4 regions of the Streptomyces sp. NBC_00271 genome follow, and region 3 is predicted to be linked to each of the others. Evidence: riboswitches for the same ligand, from Rfam matches in the RefSeq annotation. Region 3 holds a riboswitch; each other region holds the start of a gene.

Region 1 (4,843 bases), 1.8 Mb from region 3:
CCCGCACCAGTTCCTTCACCGCGCGCACGAACCGCTCCACGTGCTCGTCGGGCGTACCGGCCCCGAAGCTGACGCGGATCGCGTTGAGGGACTTCTCCCCGGGCGCGGCCTCGGGCGCCCCGCACTCCCCCTGCGTCTGCGGATCGCTGCCGAGCAGCGTCCGCAGCAGCGGGTGCGCGCAGAAGAGACCGTCCCGCACCCCGATCCCGTACTCGGCGGACAGCGCGGCCGCGAAGTGCGAGCTGTTCCAGCCCTCGACGACGAACGAGATGACGCCGACGCGCGGGGCGTCGTCGCCGAAGAGCGACAGGACGCGGACCTCGGGCACCTCGGCCAGACCGGCGCGGACGGCCCCGATCAGCTGCTCCTCGCGGGCGACGAGCGTGTCGAAACCGGCCTCGGTCAGCGCCTTGCAGGCGGAGGCGATGGAGTAGGCGCCGATCACGTTCGGCGAACCGGCCTCGTGCCGGGCCGCGCTCTCGTGCCACTCCACGTCCACACCGCCGTCCACCCGCCGCGTGACCTTGCGGCTGGCGCCGCCGCCCGCGAGATACGGCTCGGCCTCGCGCAGCCAGTCGGCGCGGCCCGCGAGCACGCCGGAGCCGAACGGCGCGTACAGCTTGTGCCCGGAGAAGGCGACCCAGTCGACGTCGAGGTCCCGCACCGACACCGGGTGGTGCGGGGCGAGCTGGGCGGCGTCCAGGACGATCCGGGCACCGTGCGCGTGCGCGGCGGCGGCCAGCTCGCGCACCGGCCACAGCTCGCCGGTGACGTTCGAGGCGCCGGTGACGCAGACCAGGGCCGGGCCGTGGGGGTCGCGGGCGGCGAGGGCCCGCTCCAGGGCCGTGACGGCCTCCTGCGGGGTGCGGGGCGCGTCGAGGTAGGTGACCCGGGCGTCCTTCCACGGCAGCAGCGAGGCGTGGTGTTCCGTCTCGAAGACGAACACCTGGCAGTCGGCCGGAAGCGTGGCGGCGAGCAGGTTGAGGGAGTCGGTGGTGGAGCGGGTGAAGACGACCTGGTCGTCGCCCCGGCAGTCGAGGAACTCCGCGACGGTCCTGCGGGCGTTCTCGAAGAGGTCGGTGGAAAGCTGGGAGAGGTACCCGGCGCCGCGGTGCACGCTGCCGTAGTACGGGGCGTACGCGGCGACGTCGTCCCACACCCGCTGGAGGGCGGGGGCGCTGGCGGCGTAGTCGAGCGCGGCGTAGGTGACCTCACCGCCGGTCACGAGCGGGACGGTGACATCTCGGCCCAGAACGGGCAGAGGGGCGCAAAGGGTCTGGTTGGCGGCAGCGGTGGAGACAGACATGGCGAGCTCCTGTGAGAGGCAGGCGGAATCGCTGCGCGGGCCGGGTGCACGGGGGTACCGCTGTGCACCCGCGCGGCTCGGCGCAGGGAGGAAAGGCAAAAGGGGTGTGCGGAGGCGGGGCTCTACGCCCTATCGCATTCGCTTGCTCACAGAAGGCTCCCTCGAACGACCAGGACCCCTGGGATTCTCGAGGGGTCCGCGCTTGCCGTAGACCTCGCTGCCTACGGCCTGGTCTTCACCCGGGGCACCCCGCCACGGACGGAGGGTTGCCGGACAGCCGGCCGGGGCCTGATGGCTGTCGCTCATGACCTGATACGGCATCCTGCCACAAGATCTTCCCCCCGCAACCCGACGTCCGTATGCCGGGACGCCGAGTCCCTACCTGGGGTCTCCGCCCCCAGACCCGCAAAAGATCGCGCAATTCTCCGCGCCCCTTTTGGGGGCGCGGAGAACTGCGCGGGCAACCCCCGCCAGCCCGCGGCCGAACAACCGGACTACGACTGGCTCGCAGCCACCCAGCGTTCCAGCGTCCGCTTCGCCGCCCCCGAGTCGATCGCCTCCGCCGCCTTCGCCATCCCGGCGCGGAGCTGGTCCGCGAGCGGCGCGTCGGTCGGGGACAGGGCGACGAGGGCCGCCGCGGAATTCAGCAGCACAGCGTCCCGTACGGGCCCCGTCTCGCCGTTGAGCAGGCGACGGGCGACGTCCGCGTTGTAGGACGCGTCGGCGCCGCGCAGGGCCTCCACGGGGACGAGTTCGAGGCCGACGTCACGCGGGTCGAAGCGCTCCTCGGTGACCTTGCCGTCGCGGACGACCCAGACCCGGGACGTCGCGGTGGTGGTCAGCTCGTCCAGGCCGTCGTCGCCGCGGAAGACGAGCGAGGAGTTGCCGCGCTCGGCGAACACGCCCGCCACGATCGGTGCCATACGCAGGTCCGCGACTCCGACGGCCTGTGCCTTCACCCGCGCCGGGTTCGTCAGCGGACCCAGCACGTTGAACGTGGTCCGGATCCCCAACTGCCCCCGAGCCGCCGCGACATGACGCAGCGCCGGGTGGAACTTCACCGCGAAGCAGAAGGTGATCCCGGCCTCCTCCGCGACCTCGGCCACCCGCTTCGTCGTCAGGTCCAGATTGACGCCGAGCTTCTCCAGGACGTCCGAGGCACCGGACGCGGAGGACGCGGCCCGGTTGCCGTGCTTGACGACCTTGGCGCCGGTCCCGGCCACGACGATCGACGACATCGTGGAGATGTTCACCGTCTTCGCGCCGTCACCGCCCGTACCGACGATGTCGACGGTGTCCCCCGGCACCTCGATCACATTGGCGTGCTCGTACATCGTCCGGACCAGACCGGAGATCTCCTCGACCGTCTCGCCCTTGGCCCGCAGCGCCACCGCGAACCCGGCGATCTGCGCGTCCGTCGCCTCGCCGCTCATGATCCGGTCCATCGCCCAGGCCGTGTCGTCCGCGCTCTGGTCGCGGCCCTCGAGCAGGCCGTTCAGCACCACGGGCCAGGAACGGCCCGCCGCGGTGTTGCCTCCAGCGGGGTTCACAGCGCTCATAAGCCGCTCCTGGGTCCGTCGTCCCGGCAAAGGGACTCCTTGTGTAGATGGGAACACCCTATCCAGGCCCGGAGACGGCAAAGAGCCCCCGTCCAGGCAATGGACGGAGGCTCTCGCCGTGGCGATCAGTGAAGACCGGTCAACCGGTCGGAAGATCAGTGGTGGCCGTGGCCGCTCGTGATCTCCTTGTACTCCTCGACCGTGGGCTTGGGGATCTGGCTGTCCTCCCCGTAGAAGCCCTCGCTGAGCTTGGAGCGCAGCCTCTCCGTGCCCTTCACCTTGCGCTCGACACCGTTCTCGTCGACCGTCGCGCCGATCTGGGCGGGCTGGTACTGCTCGTGCGCGGTGAGCGTGTGCAGGGCGTCCTGGCTGAGCGGCTCGTGCACCTCGATGAACTCACCGTGCGGCAGGCGCTTGATGATGCCCGACTCGCGGCCGTGCAGCACCTTGTCCTTGTCGCGGCGCTGGAGGCCGAGGCAGACCCGCTTGGTGATGACGAACACGATGACCGGCACGACGAAGAAGCCGATGCGCACGAACCAGGTGATCGAGTTGATCGACAGGTGGAAGTGCGTGGCCCAGATGTCGTTGCCACCACCGACGAGCAGGACGAAGTACCAGCTGATCCAGGCGGCACCGAACGCGGTCCGGGTCGGGACGTTGCGCGGGCGGTCCAGGATGTGGTGCTCACGCTTGTCGCCGGTGACCCAGGACTCGATGAACGGGTAGACCGCGATCGCGACCAGGACCAGCGGGAAGATCACCAGCGGGATGAACACGCCCAGCACGAGCGTGTGACCCCAGACGTTGATCTCCCAGCCCGGCATGACACGGATCAGGCCCTCGGAGAAGCCCATGTACCAGTCGGGCTGGGCGCCCGTGGACACCATGTCCGGACGGTAGGGGCCCATGGTCCAGATCGGGTTGATCGAGGCGATCGCCGAGATGGCCGCGATGACACCGAAGACCAGGAAGAAGAAGCCTCCGGCCTTGGCCATGTAGACCGGCAGCAGCGGCATGCCGACGACGTTGTTGTTCGTCTTTCCGGGGCCCGCGAACTGCGTGTGCTTGTGGTAGAAGACCAGGATCAGGTGGCCGACCACCAGGCCGAGCATGATGCCCGGCAGCAGCAGGATGTGGACCGAGTAGAACCGCGCGACGAAGTCGCCGCCCGGGAACTGGCCGCCGAAGAGGAAGAACGCCAGGTACGTGCCGACGATCGGCACGGACAGGACCGCGCCCTCCATGAAGCGGACACCGGTGCCGGAAAGCAGGTCGTCCGGGAGCGAGTAACCGGTGAAGCCGGTGAACATGCCCAGGACGAACAGCAGGAAGCCGAACAGCCAGTTGACCTCACGCGGCTTGCGGAACGCACCCGTGAAGAACACACGCATCATGTGCACGAACATGCCGGCGAGGAAGATCAGCGCCGCCCAGTGGTGGATCTGCCGGACCAGCAGACCACCGCGCACCTCGAAGGAGATGTGCATGGTCGAGTTGAACGCCTCGGACATCAGCTGTCCCTGCAGGGGGACGTAGCTGCCGTGGTACGTGACCTCGTTCATCGACGGGTGGAAGAACAGCGTCAGGTACACACCCGTGAGGATGATGATGATGAAGCTGTAGAGGCAGATCTCACCCAGCATGAACGACCAGTGGTCGGGGAAGATCTTGCGCATGTTGGACTTGGCCAGGGAGTAGATCCCGAGCCGTCCATCGGCCCAGTCGGCGACTTTCTCGCCGGCCGGGGCCTTCTCGCGCGAGGGGCGCGAGTCGGAAGTGGTGGTAGTGCTCATCCGCGCTCCCAGAAGGCAGGACCGACGGGCTCTTCGAAGTCGCCGAGCGCTTCGAGGTAGCCCTGTTCGTTCACACCGATGCGCAGCTGCGGCAGGGCGTGACCGGCCGGGCCGAAGATCACTCGGGCACCGTCGGAGAGGTCGAAGGTGGACTGGTGGCAGGGGCAGAGCACGTGGTGCGT
Region 2 (4,843 bases), 3.9 Mb from region 3:
GCGCACCTCGACGGCGGCCGGTCGGATCTCGAGCGTCTCGCCGGTCATATCGCCGCCTCCTTGCGGACCCGGGCCCGCAGGTCACGCAGACCGGTGCGGACCTTCTGCAACGGGGTCGGCGGGAGGGAGCGCAGCGCGCCCCGCGAGAAGTACCGCTCGACGTAGAACTGGATGACGGACACGACGCTCGTGAGGATCAGGTACCAGGCGGTGGCGACCAGCAGGAGCGGCACGATGTCGCCGGGGTAGGTGGAGCCCATGCTCTGCACCGAGCCGAAGAGGTCGAGCAGCGAGACGTAGAAGACCAGCGAGGTGCCCTTGATCAGGCCGATCAGCTGGTTGACGTAGTTCGGGGTGATGGAGCGCAGCGCCTGCGGGAACACGATCCTCGTGAACTGGTAGCTCTTGGGCAGACCGAGTGCGGAGGCCGCCTCGTGCTGGCCCTGGTCGACGGAGAGGATGCCGCCGCGGACCACTTCCGCCGCGTACGCCGCCTCGTTGAGGCTCAGTCCGACGACCGCGACGACCATGTCCGTGGCGAGCCGGGACTCGTCGAAGGTGAAGAAGGCGGGGCCGAAGGGGACGCCGAGGCTCAGCGTCTTGTAGAGCGCGCTGAAGTTGTAGAGGAACAGCAGGACGACGATGAGCGGCACCGAGCGGAACAGCCAGATGTAGACCCAGCTCACCGCGCGCAGCACGGGGCTCTCGGAGAGTCGGGCCAGGGCGAGCAGGATGCCGCCGAGCAGGCCCAACACGGCGCTGTAGAGCGTCACTTCGAGGGTGATGAGCAGGCCGTCGAGGATCGTGGGACGCAGGAACCAGTACTGGAACCGGTCCCACTGGAAGAAGGGGTTGGTCGCCAGCCCGTGGACGATCTGGGCGACCACGACGAGCACGATCGCCGAGGCGATCCAGCGGCCGGGGTGGCGCAGGGGCAGCACGCGCTGTGCCGCGGCCGGGCGGGGCTCCGTCGTGCTCAACGGCACGGCGGAGCCCAGGGATTCACTCATGGAGGGCTCCAACGAATGCGGACACACCGCCGCCGGCCCGTACGACGGCGGTGCGCGCGGGGACAGACGGATGTCAGGGGGTACGGAGGGAGGAGAGGCTCACCGACGGCACGCCGACAGGGCGGCGGGCGAAAGGGGTCGAGCCGTGCGGACGTTCAACGCCGCGGAAGGCGTAAGCGGTCAGCCCTGACAGAGACAGCGGGCGCCGCGGGAGCTACAACACAGTGCGGCGGCGGGGCAGCCGTGGCGCCGCGAAGCGGTCGTCCCGTCAGCTGCGTACATCGCGTTCACCGTCACCATTCCGCCCCGCTGGGCCTCGAACGCACCGGAATCGATCCGGTCCGATGCGGCGTAAGTTAGGCATGGCCCCAAACGAATGTCAACGCGCCCCGGCCGGAATGACCACGTGGTGAGACCGCGCATATGCCTTCTTGACTGCTCCGCGGACCGCACCGAGACTGACGGGGACGGTCACGATTGTCAGCGCCCGTCGTGCGGGTTTCTCCCGTTCGACGCGGTTATCGGCCCCGGCCCGCTGACAGGCAACCCTTCCACCGCGACGGGGTGCCCCGGGTGACGACCGGGTCCCGCCGGTGCGGCGGGGCAAGCGTGGTCTCGCCTCTCGCGAGCCCCGGACACGGGAGCGATGGGAATGGCCAGGAGGAGCGCGAACGGTCTGACCAGGCGCCTGCACATCGATCTGCAGCGGGTCTCCAGCGCGTACTAGTCCAGGCGGTCCGTCCAGCGCGTACTGGTCCACGCGGTCCGTCCGGTCAGGCACGTCCCACGATCCGGACCGGCCCGTACGTCAGCGCAGTCACTCCGTTCCGCCACCGCCGCCCAACGGGCCGCGGGGGCTTCGACGTTGCCTGGAGAGTCATGCCCAAGACAGTCTCGCTCGCCGCCCCTCGCCCCCACCGCATCCGCAGCCGCATCGGCGTCGGCCTGGCCGGCGGTTTCTACCCGGCGCCGCACCGCTATCAGCTGTACCTCGTCGAGGGCTGTCCGCGCTCGCTGCGCATCTCGGTCACCCTGGAGCTGCTCGGTCTCCACGACTCGGTCGCCACCACGCTGCTGACGCTTCCCGCCGAGACACCCGATGCGTTCGCCGCACTGCGCGGCGCGTACGAGGCCACCTGGCACCACTACGACGGCCCGCTCACCGCGCCCGCGCTGTGCGACCGTTGGAGCGGGCGGATCGTGAGCAACCACACGCCGGACATCCTGCGTGACCTCGCCGGGCTGCCGGTCTGCCAGAGCGACGCCCGCCTCCCCCGGCTGAACCCACCGGCCCTCATCGCGGACATCGACGCCTTGCGCGAACTCCTCGACCGGGACGTCACCCCCGCCGCGCCGCCGCTTGCGCGCACGGCGGCACTCCAGTCGCTGGACCGGCAACTCACCTCGCGCGTCTACGCGTTGGGCGACGAGCTGACGGCCGCGGACGTCGACCTCTGGGTGGCCCTGACCCAACTCGGCCCGACGGAGTCCCTCTCCCCGTACGGTGGGCTCCGCGACTACGTACGTCGGCTCGACGCCCACCCGGCCTTCCACGGCAAGGTGCGCTGACCGCGTACGCCAAGGTCGCCGGGGCCGGTAGGGCCTAGGCCCGGGCCCCGGCGCCGCGTCGGCTCAGCCCTTGGCGCGGGTGAAGACGAGCGTGCCGGTGACGGTCGTCAGGCCGCGGATCATGCCCATCTGGTTCCAGCCCATGTCGAACTGGTCGCGGTCCACCGTGAACTCCGCGGTGAGCGTGACGGTGTCGGCGCTCGCCCCGGTCACCCGGCCGGTGACGGGCTGCGGCCGGCTGATGCCGCGCACGGTCAGCTGCCCGTTGATCTCCACGGTGTCGTCCTGACCGAGGACGGCGTCGCGGACGGCGAAGGTGATCGTGGGGTGGCGGTCGCCGTCGAAGAGGTCGGCGGAGCGGAGGTGCTTGTCCCGCTTGGCGTTCTTCGTGTCCAGGGACGCGACATCCAGGGTGATGGTGCCGCGGGCGGTCCCGTCGGGCTGGACCTCGCCCTCTCCGGCGACTCCGGTGAAGGTGCCCTTCACGGTGACCATGCCCCACATCGTCTTGTGCTTGATGGCGACGGTGGTACGGGCGGGGTCGAGCTGCCACAGGCCGGTTTCGACGGCGACGGTCATGAGAGTTCTCCAGACGGTTACGGGCAGTGCACAGGGGTGCGCGACGCACGGGGCGCGCGGCACACGGGGACTGTGGGGACAAGGCGGTCATCCAAATTTGGATGACTCCACGCTAGCCGGTTCTTCAAATTTGGACAACCGGTAGACTGTGACACTATGGCCGACCCTTCCGCCCCCGCTGACCTGCCCGAACGCGAGCCGTCGGGCGACGGTGAGCTACTGCCCGCCCCGCTTCGGGCCTGGATGCGTCTCCTGGCGGCGGCCGGGGCGATCGAGCAGCAACTGCGCGCCCGCGTCAAGGACACGCTCGACGTCTCACACGACGAGTTCCTGGTGCTGTGCCTGCTGGCCGACCAGCCCGGATCCAGCCTGCGGATGACCCAGATCGCGGAACTGCTGGGCCGCCCCAAGACGCGGCTGACCTATCAGGTGGCGTGTCTGCAGCACGCGGGACTGATCACACGACGCTCGGCGTGCGGTGACCGGCGCGGTATCGAGGTGGTCCTCACGGACAAGGCGCGTCGGCTGCTGCGCGAGTCCACGGGCCCGCTGGCCGACGCCGTCTCGCAGGCCATCGCACAGACGGCCTGCGCGCAGCGCTACGAGGCCCTGCACGACTTGCTGCCACCCTCGCCGCATCCCGGTGCGGACTCCGGGCAGGTCGAGGGTGGCGATGTGGCCCCCGAGGGGCCGGGGAAGTAGCCCCTCAGGGGATGGACCGGCGGATCAGAACCCGGGGAAGACGCGTCGCAGGTCGTCCAGGGTGAGGGTGTCGCCCTTGAGGGTCACCTCGGCCGGGGTGTGGGTGGCGGCATGGCGGCCGGTGACGAGCCGCAGCCACCACTCGGCCGGTGCGCTCAGAACGGCGTCGGGCTCGGCCGGCTCGTCGGTGAGCGCGACCGCGTCGACCAGGTCGAGCCCGAACGCGCGCCGGGGAGCGGTGGTGTGGACCGCGAGGCGGACCTGCCGCCCGCCGAGGGCCTCGACCTTGCCGAGGAAGCCGATGAGCAGTCCGGCCTGGTCGAGGAGCGGCTCGACCGCGGCGGGCGCCAGGACCGCCGTACGGTCGAAGGCCACCTCCACGTCCCAGGTGTGGTGGGTGAACTCGCCGAGCCGCAGACCCGCCACCGTCGCGACGTCCACGGGCGCGGGCAGGAAGCCGAGGTCGACCCGGAGTTCGGCACGGGCCCGCGGGTCGAGAGCCTCGTATGCGCGCACCAGCGCCTCGTTGGCGGTCACGAAGTTCTCGGCGCGCTCGACCGGGGACATCGCGTCCCAGCGCGCCCACACCGACTTGTTGAAGTCGCCGTCCCTGGGCCCGGTACCGTGCAGCGCGCCCTCCAGGGAGGCGAGGCCGATCTCCGCGCCGCTGCCCAGGTGGCTGAGGACCTGGGACACGTCCCACTCCGACGCCCCGGACGGCCGGGTGAGGTCGGCGGTGGCGAGCCCGTGCACCGCGGCGGTCAGGTAGTCGTGTCCGCCGCGCAGGGCGTCGATGGTCCGGTCGGCACGGTCGTTCATGTCTCAACTCCGTTGACGTGGAAGCGGTGTGTGTGTCGGTACGGAGGGGTTCAAGGGTTCACACCGCGGTCTGGAAGGACCGCTTGGAGAAGCCCATCATGAAACCCTCGACGGTGGTGTGCACCGCCCGGTCGGCGCTCGGGGCGGCGCCCAGCGTGACGAAC
Region 3 (4,843 bases):
TGGTAGTCCTGGACGATCACCACCGCGCCCGGCGCCGCCTCCGCGGCCAGCGCTTCGGCGAACGCGCGGTTGTACGCCTCGTACGACGCCCACTGGCGCCGGAACTCCGCGTCGAAGACCGGCTCCAGCGGGGTCTGGTACAGCATGTGGTGGACGAACCACAGCACGGAGTTCGCGATGCCGTTGTACGCGTCCGCGTGCACGTCGGCGTCGATGTCCAGCATCCGTACGCCGTCCTCGGCGATCCCGCGCCGGACCGCCTCGCGGTCGCCGTCGCCGAGCGCCGAGCACACCCACAGGGCCCCCGCGTCCGGCCCGATCGCGGAGAGGCCCGAGACCAGCCCGCCGCCACCGCGCTTGGCGCGCAGCGAGCCGTCCTCTTGGACCTCGTAGGTGACCGGGCCGCGGTTGGAGGCGACGAGGATGTTGTGGGCGCCTTGCGTTGAAGCCATGCCTCGAAACTTAGCCCCACGTGGAAACGCTCAAACGTTCCCTTCAGCCGTATGCCGTCTGCGGGCCGGTGGGGGCTCGTCGCGCAGTTCCCCGCGCCCCTGACGGGGCGCTTCTACGCCGCCCTGCGTTTCTGGTACTCGGCGATTTCGACCATCGGGGGACGTTCCTCCGTGTCGACCGAGTAGGTACGCGGCTCGAAACCGTCCCCGCCCCGTTCGAACTGGGTGAGGGCCGGGCGGATCAGGTGGCCGCGGGCCAGCCGGAGCTGGGCCGTGCGGTAGATCGCGGCGGACATCCGGCCCAGCGCCTGCCCGTCCTGGTGGCGGTGCTTGCGCACGCCCACGTCGACCTGGGCGAGCGCGTCCAGGCCCACCAGGTGCAGGGCGTCGACCAGCATGCCCAGCTCGATCCCGTACCCGACGGGGAAGGGGAGCTGTTCGAGCAGCGAGCGGCGGGCCGCGTACTCCCCGCCGAGCGGCTGCACGAAGCCGGCCAGCTGCGGCCAGTGCATGTTGAGGAGGGGGCGGGCCATGAGTTCGGTGACCCGGCCGCCCTGCCCCGCCGCACCGCCGAGCGGACGGTCGTACATCGCCTTGACGAGGTCCACACCGGGCTCGGTGAGCAGCGGCCCCACGATCCCGGAGACGAAGTCCGAGGAGAACTCCTTCAGGTCGGCGTCGATGAAACAGACGATGTCCCCGCTCGTCACGAGGAGGGAACGCCACAGCACCTCGCCCTTGCCGGGCACGGTCGGGATGCGCGGCAGGATCTCGTCCCGGTGCACCACGCGCGCGCCCGCCGCGGCGGCCACCTGCGAGGTGCGGTCGGTCGAGCCCGAGTCGACGACGACGATCTCGTCGACGAGGGGCACCTGCTGCATCAGATCGTGGCGGATGATGGCGACGATCTCGCCGACCGTCTCCTCCTCGTTCAGCGCAGGCAGGACGACGCTCACCGAGGAGCCCGTGGCCCGTTTGGCGGACATGAGTCTGTGGAGCGGGCGATCGGTCACGGACCAGGAGCGATTGCTCAGCCAGCGCTCAGTTTCCTTCAGCACAGTCTGCGGCTCCTCACTGTCTGATCACCCGGTGTCTCACGGTGTGATCCATCTCGCGGTTCGGACGACTATCTCAACTGTCCTGGCCTTCGGTTACAGTCTTGAACAACGCGGATGACCATCGCATGTCGTAGATCATTTGCGGACCACCGCACCACCGCACGACACAACCGAATACCGCTCATCCAGAGGGGCAGAGGGATACGGCCCGATGAAGCCCCGGCAACCCTCCAGCTGGTCCTGTCACATTGATGTGGCGAGGCTCCCGGCTAGGGAAGGTGCCAAATCCGTCTCACGGCGAAGTGCGTCGTGAGGAAGATGAGGAGAAAGGGCCTCGCCTCCATGGCTGCGCAGACTGTTGCAAGTTCGACTGTTGCAAGCACCACGAACCCTGTCGCGGGCGACACCACCACCGTAGTCGGTGTGGATCTCGGACCCGCCGCCGCGCTTTCCTGCCGCGAGTGCGGGCACCGCGTGCCGCTCGGCCCGGTCTTCGCCTGCGAGGAGTGTTTCGGCCCGCTGGAGATCGCGTACGACTTCTCGGCCTACGAAACCGAAGAGCTCCGGGCGCGCATCGAAGCGGGCCCCGCGAACATCTGGCGTTATGCGCCGCTGCTGCCCGTCCCGGCCGACGTCGCCGACAAGCCGAACATCAACCCCGGCTGGACCAAGCTCGTCAAGGCCGACAACCTCGCCCGCGAGCTGGGCGTCGAGGCCGGCAAGCTCTTCGTCAAGGACGACTCCGGCAACCCGACGCACTCCTTCAAGGACCGCGTCGTCGCCCAGGCCATCGAAGCGGCCCGCGCCTTCGACTTCACCACCCTCTCCTGCTCCTCCACCGGCAACCTCGCCGGCGCCGTCGGTGCCGCCGCCGCCCGGGCCGGTTTCCGCTCCTGCGTGTTCATCCCGCACGACCTGGAGCAGGGCAAGGTCGTCATGGCCGCGATCTACGGCGGCGAGCTCGTCGGCATCGAGGGCAACTACGACGACGTGAACCGCTTCTGCTCCGAGCTGATCGGCGACCCGGCCGGCGAGGGCTGGGGCTTCGTCAACGTCAACCTGCGGCCGTACTACGCGGAGGGCTCCAAGACCCTGGCGTACGAGATCTGCGAGCAGCTGGGGTGGAAGCTCCCCGACCAGCTGGTGATCCCCATCGCCTCCGGCTCCCAGCTCACGAAGATCGACAAGGGTCTTCAGGAGCTGATCAAGCTCGGACTGGTCGAGGACAAGCCGTACAAGATCTTCGGTGCCCAGGCCGAGGGCTGCTCGCCGGTGTCCGTCGCCTACAAGGCCGGCCACGACGTCGTACGGCCCCAGAAGCCGAACACCATCGCCAAGTCGCTCGCCATCGGCAACCCGGCCGACGGGCCGTACGTGCTGGACATCGCGCGGCGCACGGGTGGGGCCGTGGAGGACGTGAACGACGAGCAGGTCGTCGATGCGATCAAGTTGCTCGCGCGTACCGAGGGGATCTTCGCGGAGACCGCCGGTGGCGTGACGGTGGGCGTGACGAAGAAGCTGATCGAGAGCGGGCTGCTCGACCCGACGCTGACCACCGTCGTTCTGAACACCGGTGATGGTCTGAAGACGCTGGACGCGGTGGCCGGTACGGGGCTGACGGCGACCATTCGTCCGAGCCTGGACTCCTTCCGGGAAGCTGGGCTTGCGTAAGCGTCGTTGTTCGTCTGCGGGCCGGTGGGGGCTGGTCGCGCAGTTCCCCGCGCCCCTAAAAGCCCTTACCTGACCGGAGGTCACAAGAATGAGCGTTTCCGTCCGCATCCCCACCATCCTGCGCACCTACACCGGTGGTCAGGCCGAGGTGACGGCCGAGGGTGGGACCCTCGGTGAGGTCATCGCGGATCTGGAGAAGAACCACACGGGTATCGCCGCGCGCGTCCTGGACGACCAGGGCAAGCTGCGCCGGTTCGTCAACGTCTACGTGAACGACGACGACGTCCGCTTCGAGCAGGGTCTGGAGACGGCGACGCCGGACGGCGCGGGCGTCTCGATCATCCCCGCCGTCGCCGGTGGCTGACCTCCTCGAGAGCCGTTACCCAGGGTGAGATAGTTACCCTGGGTAATGCCAATTACCGAGAGTTCATCGAATTGCCCCCTCCGTGAGAGAAGCGGAGGGGGCAATTCTGTATGGTTGAGCGGGGTACAGTTGGGGAACCCGCTCCACTTTGCATGCCGGGCGCATATGAGTTCGCGCCCGAAGTCCGGCAAGAAGTAGCCAAAGTGTCCCGCGCTTTTGAGCCTTATATGGCTTTTATGGGGCCCGACTTGCCCTGAATCTTCGCAAATTCTCCCTATATTCCCGATCGGTCGTGCCCGGAATTCTCGTCCGATTGACCTGTTGCAGACGGCAGTTGGACAGATACATTCAGCCGCGGTCGACGCGTTCCGGCGCACACCCCCAACCGTTGGGGGGTGAGGTCTGACCCGGGTCCGCGAAGTGCGGTCCTGTGCAAGGGCCAGTAATAGGGGAGTTAGGCATGGCTCAGGGCACCGTCAAGTGGTTCAACGCGGAGAAGGGGTACGGCTTCATCGCGGTCGACGGTGGTGCGGATGTATTCGTCCACTACAGCGCGATTCAGATGGACGGCTACCGCACCCTGGAAGAGGGTCAGCGGGTCGATTTCGAGATCTCGCAGGGCCAGAAAGGGCCGCAGGCGGACATGGTCCGACTCGCGACCAGCTGAAGCACGCGCCGACTGACTGTTCGACGTGACGAAGGGCTCGTATCCCATGGGGTACGAGCCCTTCGGTCTGTCCGCGCACTGTCATGACACCGTCGTGGGCCCGCTCGCGCACCGGCGCGACGCGCGGGTTGCGCGCCCCTTCTCACCTGCGGATCAAGGGAAGGCGCTTGCACTCGGCAGGGGCGAGTGCTAATCATTGGCGTTAGCACTCTGAAGGTGAGAGTGATAACGAAGGACCGGGTCGGTGAGGCCCGCAGGCCAGGTGGTGCAAGGAACCACGGGGCAGGCAGGCCGTCCGTCGCGGGCGCCAGCGCGGTCCGGAGCAATCCACCCCAGTCCGGGAGGACCACTTCACATGGCCAAGATCATCGCGTTCGACGAGGAGGCACGGCGCGGTCTCGAGCGCGGGATGAACCAGCTCGCCGACGCCGTCAAGGTCACCCTTGGCCCCAAGGGCCGCAACGTCGTCCTCGAGAAGAAGTGGGGCGCCCCCACGATCACCAACGATGGTGTTTCCATCGCCAAGGAGATCGAGCTCGAGGACCCGTACGAGAAGATCGGCGCCGAGCTGGTCAAGGAAGTCGCCAAGAAGACGGACGACGTCGCCGGTGACGGTACGACCACGGCGACC
Region 4 (4,843 bases), 1.8 Mb from region 3:
CCTGCGCGGCGCGATGACCTGGTCGACGAACTGGGACGCCGCGGCGGGCAACGCGTGGTCGAACTCGGTGGGGGCGCACGTGCACGCGCTCGGCTGACGCGCCTCTCGTCACGCCCCTTGAACACGGCCCGCCCCGCCCGAAACCGTCATCGCATCCCGGCTTGTTGCCAGGTGCGAACGGACTCGGCGGTGGCGGGCCGCGGGGTTGTTCCGGCGACCCGGCCGGACCTCCGGGGCCGTGCGTACGTCTCCGGCCTCAGCGAGACCTTGACGCTCAGCACTGCCGAATTCGTCGCCAACGGGACCAGACGGCGGAGGGCAGCGCGGCGATGGCCATCAGTAGTGCCGGCTGGCCAGAAACACGTAGCAGCGTGACCAGTTGACGGTCCAGTCGCCCGCCACGGTGTAGCCGGCCTCGCGCACCTGTTCCGTCACCCGGTCCAGGAGGCTCCGCAGCGCATCCGAAGTATCACGGACCTGAGACTCGCTGCCGGGCTCCCAGGCGGGCGCGGAGTACATCACGTGCTGTTCCGCCCCGCGCGCCCTGATGACCTCGACGGTGTGGTCGTCGTCGTTCTGGAGGGACACATAGCAGCTGCCGTCGTTTGCTCCCTCGTCCGAATCGGCACTGGAGGAATCGGTGTCGTCGGTTGCGTTCAGGGGCCCTGCGACGTCGCTGCCGCAGGAGGACCACCAGAGCTGCCACGGCCCGTCAGTGGTCCATCTCTCCCTGTCCAGTCTCGCCTGGGCGATATCGATGAGGGTGGTGAGCCCTCGAAGCGAGCGCCTGTCGAGGTCGGGGGGAAGTGTGTCACTCAGGTCGTAGATCGGATCGTTCGCCATCCCTTCGGCGAAGTCGTCCACGACCTCCAGGACGCAGTCGTCGTTCTCGTCATCCTCGTCGTCCTCGTCCTGGTTCTCCACCTTCGCGTACTGCCTTTTGTCGGCTTCGTGTCCCCAACAGAGGCCAGGCATGCCGCCATGCGCGCAGGTGCACGTGTCCGTCCCCTCGGCGGACTCGGTGGTCTCCTCGGGTTCCGAGGTCCCTTCGACTGCTGGGGACACCGGGGTGGGCTCCTCACCCGGGGAGGGAGCGTCCCGGCGCGGGTTGAGACAGACTGCCTCCAAGGGGGCCTTGCCGATACGGCTGTTGCTCAGCCACTCGGGCACGTCGTCCCGTTGTTCGACGGCACGCGCTTGCGGAGGCCGGTCCGCGGAGCGGTAGAAGGCGATGTCGAAGCCGCGGTCGAGCCATTCGCCGAAGAGGTCATCAGTCCCCGGCGAACCGAGGCCGCTCGCCTCGGCCGTTCGGAACAGCACCCGAGCGGCGGTGAGTTCGATGACCGGCAGGCCCACGCGGTCGGGCTCGGTCTCGGAGGGAACGGGCATGGTCGGGCAGCCTCCCGGAGTCGAAGGACCCCGGTAGCGCACTGTCCGCACCGCGGTGATCTGCGGTTCACCACGCACCACGCGCGGCGATCGGCCGTCCCCGGGGACATCCGCGACGGACGGGATGCCGTCCAGCAAGCCGGGACTTGGCGCTGGAACTCGTGACCGAGCGGGAAATTAACACCCCTGACCGGCCTTCGCAACGTGATCCGAACCCCCTTGCTCCGGGACCCGATTCGTGACACCTTGCGACTCGGCCGACCCGGCCGCGCGCGGCCGGGGGAAGCCACCGGTTAGCCATCGCGCACACCGTGCGGGTGACTTTCCGGGCCACACCGTGCTCCCATGCCCATGGGGGCAGGCATCGATCTCCCTGCACGGCGTGTAAGGGGGTCCTTCGTTCCACAGGAGGCCCTTGTGCACACCACCGACGCGCCCGGTGCGCCCCAGAACTGGGAGCTCTACCGTCACGCGGTCGTGGACATCCACTTCCACGACCGGACCGTACGGGTCGAACCGCGTTCGACGGGCACGGCCGAGGGATCCTTCCCGGAACCGGCCGACGACAGCGCCCTTCATGTGATCACGGCCTCGAATCCTCGTGGTCGTACCGCCTCCGCCGAGTACAACGCCCACGCTCAGAGCTTGTTGCTCGATGAGCTCGACCGGCAGCAGCTCACCTGGTGGCCCGCGGCAGGAGGTGACGCGCGCGGCACGCACGTCGAGGAGAGTGTCGCCGTCGCGGGCATGAGTGACAGCGCGGCACGCGAACTCGGCCGTCGCTTCGGCCAGGACGCGATCTTCACCTGGACTCCCGACGCATGGCGCGTGTCGTCGTGCGACGGCGACACCGCAGCCGTGAGTGGCTGGGCGGCGTCCACCAGGAGCACAGGCACCGGCGTACGACAGGAGCGGTGACGATGGGCATGTACCCCATGCGGACCCCGGTCCACTGTCCCCACTGCGGCAGAACCCTCGGGAGAACTCTTGACGGCCCACCGTCCGAGCGGGTCAGGGTCGACGGGTTTCCCGCGGAGGTGACGTACGAGACCGATCCCTTGTGCGGGGTGCGCTGGCACGTGTGGGACAAGACGTCCCCGCTGCGCGGCCTGGCCCGCTCCCATGTGGACGGCACCGACTGAGATCACGACGCTCGACGGAACGGCGAACAGCCCCGGCCCGGCGGTCGCGACGCGCTGCGTCGCCGTACCGGTTCACTTGTTCGCCCTGTGGTCGACCACGACCCCTCCGAGATCTCGGGCCGCTTCCTGCCCGGTGGCGGTGTCGCAGAGCTGAATGGTCCAGTTCCCTGCCGTGGCGATGTAGTACGGGACGTGGTCGTCGCTGAGGAGCAGCCGGATGTAGTCGTTCCGGGCGGCGGAGCTGTCGTGCAGCATGAGGTGGGCGTCGCGTTCGTCGCCGGACCCACCGCAGGGGCGCGTCTTCGCCGCCTGCGTCTCGCACAGTGCTTGGTCGGCCGACTCCGTCTTCCGCCGGTCGCAGCCGACGGACTTGTCCAGCGCGTCGGCGAGCGCGTCGACGCTCTTGTATTGGGGCTTCTGGGGGATGGCGGGCAGGCGATACAGAGGAGGAAGGACGACGGCGTCGACGGCTTTGGCGATCTTCACGGAGTAGTCGGGGGAGCCGTTGGGCAGGACGCGGATGAACCAGTTGCCGGCGGCCACGATGGTGTTGCCGCTGCTGCGCCAGCTGGCGATGGAGTCCCCGACCTCGTTCCGGCTGGACTTCTTGGGATTCAGCACCTGGATCTGGTTCTCCACCTCCGCTCCGTCGATCGAGGCCTTGCAGTCGAGGCCGCCGACTTTGCGCCGGAGCACGTCACAGGTGATGCCCCCTCGATCGAGCGCAGCCACCACGTCATCCGCCGTCTGGTACTGCGGCGTCGTAGGCACGTTGCTGGGCATGGGGGTGAGCTGATCGGAGCTGGGGGCCTTGAAGGCGTCACATGCGGTGAGCAGTACCGCCAGAAGACATGCGATCAGCGCCGGTGCGATCCTCTTCATGGGGTCAGTGGGCTCCTGGCGGCGTGGGGGTCGGGCCGGGGCTCGGTGACGGTGTTCCCGGTTCGGGCTCGCCGGTTCCGGTGCCCGTGGTCTGGCCGGTGCTGTAGAGCGGGTCAAGGGATACATGGTGTCCTGCGGGAGTCTGCGACTCCAACTGTGCGACGGCTTTCGCGCGTTCATCGTCGCTGAGTGCGTTCCAGGCCATCGCATCGTCGAGGTGTGGCTCCATCTTGTCCCAGTTCTTGCCTCGGACCTTGATGTCGGCGCCACGGTGGTCGGAGTCGTCACCGTACTGCTCGTTCTTCTCCCGCACGTCAGGGGTGTCAGCGGCGTAAAGGGTGAACAACTGCTTGTCCGTGTCAGAGCCGTAGGGATCGTCGCGCAGGTCCGAGAGGTGGTATGCGCTCAACCGGACGTCCAGGTCGGGGTGCCCCTCGATGTTGGCGGCGAGTTCGGCGTCACTCAGCTCGCTGAGGTATCTGCCGTCTTCCAGCTGGAACGCCTCGTGATGCTGATCGACGACCGACCGGGCCGTTTCCAGCTTCATGTGCGTGATGCCCAACGACTTGTCGGGCTTTGCTCCGAGGGTGAGGCTCCAGTCGAAGAACCGACCGAACTCGGTCAGCGGCCCTCTCAGGCTCGGGTTGGAGTTCTGGTACCACTGCTGCTCCTGCCACAAGATGGCCAGCAGCAGCTTCTGGCTGATCCCGGTCTCGGCGGAGGCCAGTTTCACCTGGTTGAGGACGTTGGGCGGAACGTTGATCGGGTGAAGACCGTCCAGGCCGCCGGACAGACGGAGCGCGATGGCCAGCGGGCTGTTGCTGTCGAGGGCCTCTTTGGCCAGCTCGGGATCGCCGATCTCGGTCAGTCCCTCGATGGTACGCAGCGTCCGGGCCGCCTCGGCGTCGGCCTTGTCCGCCTTCGTCAAGGCATCTGCGATGACCTGGTGCGCGTGAGTGACCTTCTGGTGTTCGTCGCTGTCCGGTGACGTCGCGACCGGGTGGGCGAAGTCGACGCGACCGCTGTCGTCGACCTTCAGTTCGTGTCGGGCGGCGTAGTCGAGAGCGCTGTGCAGGTCGCGCTGGGCGTCGGTGATGTCGGCGGCCAGGTCGTCGTACACCCGGGCAAGGGCGCGCAGGGAAAGGGCGGCCGCTTCGTAGTCGTCGGCGTGCTTGACGAACTTCTCCCGCGCCGCGCGCCCGGCGTCACCGACCCAGCACTGCCGCAGCGTGGCGGCCATCTCGTCGCGGGCGATGGAGGCGACGCCGTCACACTGCTTGGCGGCCTCAATTGCGTCGCTCGCCGCGTCGCGCCACTGCTGGGGCTTCGCCGTGCCGAGGTCGCTCACGGAGACCATCAGGCGTCCTCCAGCCAGTCGGCCGACTTCCTGAGCTGTGCCGCGACCGAGCCGTCGTCGCTGATCTGCTGGT

Evidence for each region. Region 3 has a riboswitch for S-adenosylmethionine ahead of thrC (threonine synthase). Riboswitches for the same ligand answer to the same signal wherever they lie in the genome.
Region 1: linked by a shared signal. The riboswitch ahead of OG798_RS17795 (aminotransferase class V-fold PLP-dependent enzyme) and the one ahead of thrC (threonine synthase) in region 3 are both predicted to bind S-adenosylmethionine.
Region 2: linked by a shared signal. The riboswitch ahead of OG798_RS56750 (putative leader peptide) and the one ahead of thrC (threonine synthase) in region 3 are both predicted to bind S-adenosylmethionine.
Region 4: linked by a shared signal. The riboswitch ahead of OG798_RS33610 (hypothetical protein) and the one ahead of thrC (threonine synthase) in region 3 are both predicted to bind S-adenosylmethionine.

The regions. Positions count from the first base shown of each region.
Region 1 covers NZ_CP108070.1:3,819,171-3,824,013, forward strand. The annotation lists gene OG798_RS17795 (aminotransferase class V-fold PLP-dependent enzyme) at 1-1,306, opposite strand, end outside; SAM riboswitch class IV at 1,500-1,616, opposite strand; gene trpD (anthranilate phosphoribosyltransferase) at 1,801-2,865, opposite strand; gene qcrB (cytochrome bc1 complex cytochrome b subunit) at 3,021-4,661, opposite strand; gene qcrA (cytochrome bc1 complex Rieske iron-sulfur subunit) at 4,658-4,843, opposite strand, start outside.
Region 2 covers NZ_CP108070.1:9,526,855-9,531,697, reverse strand. The annotation lists gene OG798_RS43335 (amino acid ABC transporter ATP-binding protein) at 1-48, opposite strand, end outside; gene OG798_RS43330 (amino acid ABC transporter permease) at 45-1,010, opposite strand; SAM riboswitch class IV at 1,480-1,626, shown strand; gene OG798_RS56750 (putative leader peptide) at 1,657-1,737, shown strand; gene OG798_RS43325 (glutathione S-transferase C-terminal domain-containing protein) at 1,890-2,579, shown strand; gene OG798_RS43320 (YceI family protein) at 2,643-3,158, opposite strand; gene OG798_RS43315 (MarR family winged helix-turn-helix transcriptional regulator) at 3,315-3,860, shown strand; gene OG798_RS43310 (maleylpyruvate isomerase family mycothiol-dependent enzyme) at 3,885-4,679, opposite strand; gene OG798_RS43305 (dioxygenase family protein) at 4,738-4,843, opposite strand, start outside.
Region 3 covers NZ_CP108070.1:5,613,717-5,618,559, reverse strand. The annotation lists gene OG798_RS25625 (alpha,alpha-trehalose-phosphate synthase (UDP-forming)) at 1-452, opposite strand, end outside; gene OG798_RS25620 (glucosyl-3-phosphoglycerate synthase) at 566-1,510, opposite strand; SAM riboswitch class I at 1,689-1,835, shown strand; gene thrC (threonine synthase) at 1,853-3,181, shown strand; gene OG798_RS25610 (MoaD/ThiS family protein) at 3,270-3,545, shown strand; gene OG798_RS25605 (cold-shock protein) at 4,006-4,212, shown strand; gene groL (chaperonin GroEL) at 4,568-4,843, shown strand, end outside.
Region 4 covers NZ_CP108070.1:7,365,559-7,370,401, reverse strand. The annotation lists gene OG798_RS33615 (chitinase) at 1-97, shown strand, start outside; gene OG798_RS33610 (hypothetical protein) at 337-1,389, opposite strand; SAM riboswitch class IV at 1,447-1,556, opposite strand; gene OG798_RS33605 (DUF3293 domain-containing protein) at 1,807-2,307, shown strand; gene OG798_RS33600 (hypothetical protein) at 2,310-2,531, shown strand; gene OG798_RS33595 (hypothetical protein) at 2,604-3,413, opposite strand; gene OG798_RS33590 (hypothetical protein) at 3,418-4,770, opposite strand; gene OG798_RS33585 (hypothetical protein) at 4,770-4,843, opposite strand, start outside.